DNA from 2 places in the Shewanella sp. SW32 genome. Region 1 is predicted to be linked to the other one. Evidence: riboswitches for the same ligand, from Rfam matches in the RefSeq annotation. Region 1 holds a riboswitch; the other holds the start of a gene.
What was found. A riboswitch is a leader RNA that binds a small molecule or an ion and turns the genes downstream of it on or off. The one in region 1 is predicted to bind cobalamin.
Positions count from the first base shown of each region.

Region 2: linked by a shared signal. The riboswitch ahead of L5M28_RS16335 (TonB-dependent receptor) and the one ahead of L5M28_RS01920 (ABC transporter ATP-binding protein) in region 1 are both predicted to bind cobalamin.

Region 1 is NZ_JAKKSJ010000002.1:169,887-173,657, forward strand. Features, by position in the region: gene cobT (nicotinate-nucleotide--dimethylbenzimidazole phosphoribosyltransferase) at 1-230, opposite strand, end outside; gene L5M28_RS01915 (FecCD family ABC transporter permease) at 439-1,569, opposite strand; gene L5M28_RS01920 (ABC transporter ATP-binding protein) at 1,566-2,441, opposite strand; cobalamin riboswitch at 2,541-2,717, opposite strand; gene L5M28_RS01925 (histidine phosphatase family protein) at 2,939-3,664, opposite strand.
Region 2 is NZ_JAKKSJ010000027.1:35,308-39,078, forward strand. Features, by position in the region: gene L5M28_RS16335 (TonB-dependent receptor) at 1-1,715, opposite strand, end outside; cobalamin riboswitch at 1,824-2,059, opposite strand; gene L5M28_RS16340 (hypothetical protein) at 2,194-3,636, opposite strand; gene L5M28_RS16345 (hypothetical protein) at 3,640-3,771, opposite strand, start outside.

The DNA.
Region 1 (3,771 bases):
TCCCCCGCAAACACTAACATGGTTGGATGGACTATTTTGAGCACATCCGTTTGTGGCTGCTCCGTTTGTTGCAAATCAGTCGCTTGCACGCGGGCAATCTGCAAGGCTAAGGATTCGAGCTGACCTAAGGCACCGGGCGGCTTAGTCTTAAGATCAATTTTCTGCAGAATCACCAGATCCTGCGCTTTACTCACAGGGCTTATTTGAAAAGACACGGCTGACTGAGACATCCACACTCCACTTTGTAATCTACATTAAATAACCACAACGCATCCCGCGTCTATGACGAACATGTCCAATTGTGCATTTCCAATCGCGGGTGGGATATCAACAGAAATACTGATTATCCCGCCAGCCTGCACTTACGACATGACTCTAGGATGACGACTTAACTCTGGGTTTACATCCTGACTAGGTGCCTACGGCATGACCTTGTATTTACGGCATGACTCTACGCTTACGCAAAATCAGCAAAAAGAACATGCTACCAATGGCGGCCGTGATAATGCCCACGGGCAACTCTTGATTCCCCAATAAACAGCGCGCTAATACATCAATCCACACCATAAATAAGCCGCCCACCAGCGCCGTTAATAAAATCGGCTGACGACCGGGAAACAGCATGCGTACTGTATGGGGGATCATTAACCCGACAAAACCGATACCGCCGCAGGTAGCCACCAAAATAGCGGTAATCAAGGAGCAGAGCAGCAACATATTGAGCCGCAGCTTAGGCACATTCACCCCTAAGGTATGCGCCGTTTCATCCCCCGCCTGCAACGCCATGATCTGCCGTTTCATGCCTAAAATAATGAATAAACTCGCACCAATCACCAGTGTTGGCAGTACTAACAAGGACCAACTGGCCTTAGCGAAACTGCCTAAACTCCAAAACAGCACAGAGGCTGTCGCCTGCGGACTGGCGAAATACAGCAGCAGACTCGTTAATGCGCCGAACATAAAGGAGGTCGCCACACCAGAGAGCAACATGCGCTCCACTTGGCTATTGAGCCCAAGCCCAGACAAAGCCAGCACTATTAGCACCGACAAACTCGCGCCAATAAAAGCGCCCAAGGGTAAGCTAAACCAAAGTAATCCAGACAAGGCACCCGAACCGCTAAAAAGCCCAGAATGTGCCGCCATGCCCGCATTATCAAAAAATCCAGAGCCCGTGAATAAGGTCAACATCACCACAGCACCAAAGGACGCGCCAGAGCTAATGCCAAACAAATAGGGATCGGCGAGCGGATTGCGGGTCACGGTTTGCAGCACACTGCCCGCCAAGGACAAACCCGCCCCCGCCACAAAGGCCAGCAAAATGCGCGGCAGCCTGAGCTCCATCACGATGCGTTCTGTCATGCCATTGGTTTGAGTGAGGTTGGTAATTTTATTGATAAACACTTGGATAACATCGATAAAACTGATGTTCGCCGCGCCAAAACTTGTGGCGGCAATGGGGGTTATCAAAGTGATTATGCCTAATGCGACCAGCATCAGTTGTTGTCTCGTCAACGGTGTCACGATACGCCCCAAATATGAGATGAAATATTGTTTACTCCCCTGAATCATCCACCTTCGCCTCGCTCGTTCAGGCCATGATCTACATGGTGATAACCATAAAAATAGCTGATTAAGGGCTTTTTATGTTGTGGATGGGGCGATACCTGAGCACACACGCCAAACACATCGCCAATTCGCGCCTCGGTTAATACTTCGGTTGGCGTCCCCATAGCGCTGACTTCCCCGTTATGGATCAACAACAAACTGTCGCACAGGGCACTGGCTAAATTAAGATCATGAATAGAGGCAATCACGCTAATCCCAAGACTACGCACCAATTCGAGGATTTGAATTTGATAGCGCACATCGAGGTGATTCGTTGGCTCATCGAGGATTAAAAGCTGCGGCTGCTGTACTATGGCGCGGGCAATCAAGGCGCGTTGCTTTTCACCGCCAGATAAGTGCTCATATTGTTGGTGCATCTTATGGCTCAAGCCGACTTTCTCTAAAGCCTTAGCAATACGCTCAATATCACAGCTCGAATTGGTATCGAACATGCCCTTGTGGGGCGTTAAGCCCATGCTGACCAATTGCTCTGTGGTGAGGTCAAAATAGTGCGGTGTATCCTGCTGTACTACGGCGACGCGACAGGCAAACGCCTTGGGCGACAAGCGCTCAATATCTTGATCAAAAAGGATAATTTTGCCCTGAGTTGGGCGAACAAACCGATACAAACAGCGCAGCAAGCTAGACTTGCCCGCACCGTTAGGGCCAATCAGCCCCAGCATCTGCCCCGTTGGCAGCGTAAAGTTAATATCGGAAAGAATGGTTTTGCCATCGATACACCAGCTCAACTGGCTCACATTAAGCGCGACTGACGGGCTCAATGATGGGTTAGTGTCCTTCACGGGGCTATTAGTTTGGATTGCGGAAAGTTTCACCTAAGCGGCGCTCCTATCGAGTCCAAACCTGTATAAAAAAAGGTTGTGCACATTGTCATCTGCTCCCTCGAGTCACCCGCTCGAGAACTAAGGCTGCACGCAGCGATAACAGAAATAGGCAGGTCTCCTGACTCGTAGGGAAGAAGATTCGAGATCTTTTTCACTACTCACAGTTGCGGGCACAGTTCGGGCTGACTGACGAGCAGCTCCCCGATTCCCTATTATATTTGGGTTGATATGCTCTTTGTTAACAACGCCACTGTGAATAAAAACAACGGAGCGATTCGAACAAAGAGAGTCTATTCCCAACACCTATTTCTGCGACGTTATCACTCATTGCGCATGTAATACGCTATCTCGTTCAAACGTCAGGGAAAAGCATTATCCTACATCTATCCTATTAGGCAATGCTGTTTAAATCAGAATATTTTCATGTCAGCTTATTCTCGCCAAACAATCACGCCTACACCATAACTCCTAGGTCGTGAAATAAGGCCTCAACACCTGCGCCCACTCGGCCAAGCTAAACGCCAATAGCAGGCACCCAGTTCATCTTGCAGCACATTAATGCTCACCACGGCCGCCACGGGTAAATCGAGTTGACTATAAAACCCCACCGCCCGTTCAACCCCTAGGGCACGCGCCATTAAGTGACGGATCACCCCGCCGTGGCTCACGACCCACACTTGAGTGGCTGGCATATTGTCAGTGGTTTCATTAATGGCACTGTTTTCATTACCCATTTTATGTGAGTCAAGGGTCAATCGTTCAAACTCGGCGGCGAGTATCTGGTCAATCGTCCCATTCACCCGCGACTCGAAACTTGCCATAGTTTCCCCATTGGGCGGCGGAGTTTGCCAAGGATTTTGCCAATACGCCGCTAAGTGTTCGCCCGCTTGTTGATACAGTTCATCGAGCCGACGACCGTCCCAATCACCAAAGTCGATTTCTTGTAAACCCGATAAAAGCTGCGCCTGCAATGGCCTTGACTCAGATACCAGCGCCGCCGTCGAATGCAATTCGGCGGCAAAGGCTTGGGCAAATTCGGCGCAGCGGCGTGAGGTCGAGCTATAAATCGCGCTACACACGCTGGCCTGTGACTCAACTGCTGCCGACATTTGTTGCCAACCCTTTTTACTCAAAGGCACATCCACACGACCCCGCAAAATAGCGCCGCCTTCACACTCACCGTGGCGCAACAATAACAACCGAACTTGTTTCATATATGCCTTTTTAGTTAGGGACTAGATGCTAGGAACTCAAGCCGAGGGCCTAAATTCTTGATTCTCGATTCTCGCTCCTAATGCCTTTGACTTTCATCTTGCCCTGA
Region 2 (3,771 bases), on a different contig from region 1:
TCGGCAAATACTTGGAAATGCTCAGCAAAATCCATGCTGACATAACCGCGTCCCGTGTGTTTTGCCACCCAAGACAGCTCTTTGCCATCGTTAGCACCATCGGTAAATTCGGCGTCGGTATAGTTATACTCTAGCCCGAGTTGCAGCGCTTTAGTGATCTGCCAATCCCAATCGGCACCCGCGCCATAACGACGAGAAGCGTCGGCATTGACGTTTGCACCGTTGAAATTTCCACCTATGGGTTTAACTGCACTCGAGTCATAAACAATTTCATCCTCTAAATCGAGACGATATAGGCTGACTCGTAGGGTTTGACTAGCGACAGCCCAATCCCAACCCGCCTCATAGGAACGGCCTGTTTGCGGCTTTAAGCCAAATACGCCCGGCGATGTATAAGCTTGCTCATCCACTTTGGCAAAACGGAAGTTATCATCAGCGCGCACATAGAGTCTGTGCTCCGCAGTTGGGCGGTAATTTAAACCCAGTTCGAATGCGTGGGCATTTTCGTCTAAATCCATGCCATTGGGATAGACATTGCCATCGACTAACTCATCGGTCACCCGCGCATATCGTCCACCCACAACGTAACTTAAAGTATGGCTTAAAGGCACTGTAGCTTGTAGATAGGCGCTTTGCATTTGCTGCACATTACTGCGCGCCATAGTGTCAAAATCAGCCTTGCCACGGCTGATGTCTAAACCTGTGACTAGGCTTAGCTCGCCTTGACGCGTACTGTAATTCGCTAACGCTTTAGGGCTAAACATTAACAGTGAGCGTGTGTTATGGCTGTTCGCCCCCCAATTAAGAGAAGACACTAAGGTATCGCTGTAATCTAAATCCGCCGCCAGCGCCCAGTTTTGATTAAGCTGATGCTGGTAACCCGTTCGCGCCGCAGTGGTCATCTCGTGGGCATACTCTACCTTATTTGATGAAGCACGGGGATCGTCTTTAAATTGCTTTTCAGTAAGCGAGCCCGGATTTTCACGATCGTTATCGTAGTAGCTGGTTTCAACAAAGAACGAGTCTGTGGCTGTTTTATATTGAATGCGGCCAAGAATAGAGCCGGTTTCGTTGGCATTATGCTGGCGATAGTTGTCACCTTGGTTGTAACTACCGGTGAAAAAGTAACGCCAATCTTTGTTGATCGCGCCAGACACATCACCACGACCTTCATAGGTATCAAAGCTACCGCCAGATAACTGCACGCTGCCGCCAGTATTTTCAGGGGACTTAGTGACAATATTGATCACGCCGCCCACGGCTTGATCGCCATAAAGTACACCTGCACTACCCGATAAAATTTCAATACGATCCACTTGATTAAGCGGAATGGCATTAAGGCTAGGTGCGGCGATATCGATATTATTGAGACGACGACCATCAAGTAAAATCAGCGTGTTATTAACGGCAGTGCTGGCGCTAAAACCACGCATAGCAAAGCTAGTTCCAATATTGTTATCCGAAATTTGAATACCGCTTTGACCGCGTAATACGTCGGTCAAATTAGTCGCGCCACTCATTTCAATAGCCGCAGCATCAATCACATTCACATTGGCAGCAATATTTAACGGGGTCTTATCAGAGCGGCCGATCACGACAAGATGCTCGTCAACTTTAGCTGTGCTGGTATCGTCAGCCGCCATAACGGGCGCGATAATTGAAAAACTGCAAAGGCTGCCGATCAGCAGCGCGATTTTTGTTGGATTTGTTCCCATTTTACCTTTAACTCCTGCAAGGAAAACGGGGCATTGACGCCACGATACCGTTAATTCAGTCGTAAATACTGACGGTGATTATCGCATTTTGAGATCTGCCCACCGAAATCTCAAAAACACCTTTAGGGCCGGTCTCCGGACTTAGGCTATGTTAATCCATTAAAAGTTAGATTAACGCGAGACTGACCTTTCACATTCTGACTTTCGGGTTCACTCTTGAACACACCAATCAAACGCGGTCTTCTCTCACCTTTTACCGTTGCGGGGGCAGTGCCAGAATTTCACTGGCTTCCCGATTATCTCACGACACTATCATCGTAAGCACCACAGAAGGTTGACTCAAAATTAGGTTAAAAGGGCGTACAACCTGTTAACGCCCAACAAGGCTCAGGGCATATCAGACCTGAGCGCGCGCATTATAGACGTCTATACGGATGAAAGTCCATTAATCTCAGATTAGCGAGAAAACTCACATGAGCTAGAAAACACCATCCCAGTTTTTTGCCGCAGGTTTTGGTCTGTCTTTGCTCAAAATCGCCTGACGCTGCTCAGGGGTTTCGCATTGGGCAACGGGGGTAAAATCCAGCGGTTTAATCACTAACGAGTCAGCAGGTTGCACTGGCGACTTGTCGAACATTGGCAAATTCATCGACCAAGAGACCAGCTCCCCCTTTTCGCTGATGCCAACATAACCGTCATTTGCGCCATCTAACCAAGTGAGTCGCGGAATACGTGCAATCAACTTCTCCACATTTTCACGGTTGGCGCGATAACCAACAGGCACCACTTTGCCATCGGGACGCGTAAACACAAAGGAGGCAGGCCCTCGAGTAATAACACTCCCTTCCTGCCAATATTTATCAAGAATCTCTTGGGCATAGTGAAACCCAAACATATGAGCGTAATCAGTATCGTCGGCCACTATTTGCGGCACGGCCTTATCCCGCAGTAATAAAAAGCCTGAGCCGATGCTGATAATCTCTTTTACCCCTGTGATATCGGTTTTTTGAATCCAATCGACACCACAGTTAATCCCATCGCCCCAAAAATGCGCATCCCCCGTAGGACTTAAAATCGCAAAGGCACAATTGTTTGCCGTCATACTCGCCACATCCTTTAAGGCGCTGCGGATCGAGTAAGCATCACTGCGCCAACCCCAACTCACCACAGTGCCGTCCTTTTTCAAGGCGGCATAGGTGTGTTGAAAATATTCGATCTTCGCTACATCCGTAAGCTGCGGGAGTAACTTTTTCATATTGGTCGACTCTTCAACCTGCCCCCAAATCACAGCACTGCCCTCTTTTTTGAGGGCGACAAAACTGCGACCTCTGGCAAAGATATCGACAACATCAACTAATTGATCCTGCACATGTAAGCTACTGCCGCCGTAGGGGCCATAACCCCAAGTGTGTACCTTGCCATTGGCATCAAGGGCCGCAATGGCCTCTTGATTAGCGAACAACTTGGTAATATTGGTCATGCGGTTTTGCAGGGCTTTGTCGAGGCTATATTTCCCCGCATTGCCCCAGTACACCACAGTGCCATCTTGACGTAGCGCGGCAAACCCGTCCTTAACTGGGACGATTTGCTTAACTTGCTTAAGCTGCTCCGTTACTTCCCGGCTATCACCACCAGCATAACTGTCGCCCCAAGTGATCACCTCACCAGATTGTGTTAACGCCGCAAAGGCCGAACTGTTGGTGACTACAGTCTCGACTGCGGATAAATCACAGGGAATATGGCGATACTGTGGACTCGGATTTTCCTTAAGTTGGAGCAATTTGCCGTTATCAAACTGCAATAAGGATTCCTTATCATTTTCGAACACGGTTAAGGGTTTCGGCTGACTACAAGCCGTTAATTGCAGGGCGATTAAAACTGACACGAATGCCAAAGGGCGAGGAATTGAATAAGACTGCATAACTTATTTCCTTGTCGTTGCTGAAAACGTGAGTTGCTGAATATGTTGCGCTACTTTATCCGATAATGACTCGATTATCGGCCTCAATGCGCGCTGAAAACCATGATTCATATCTAACCGAGACAATAGTGCTTG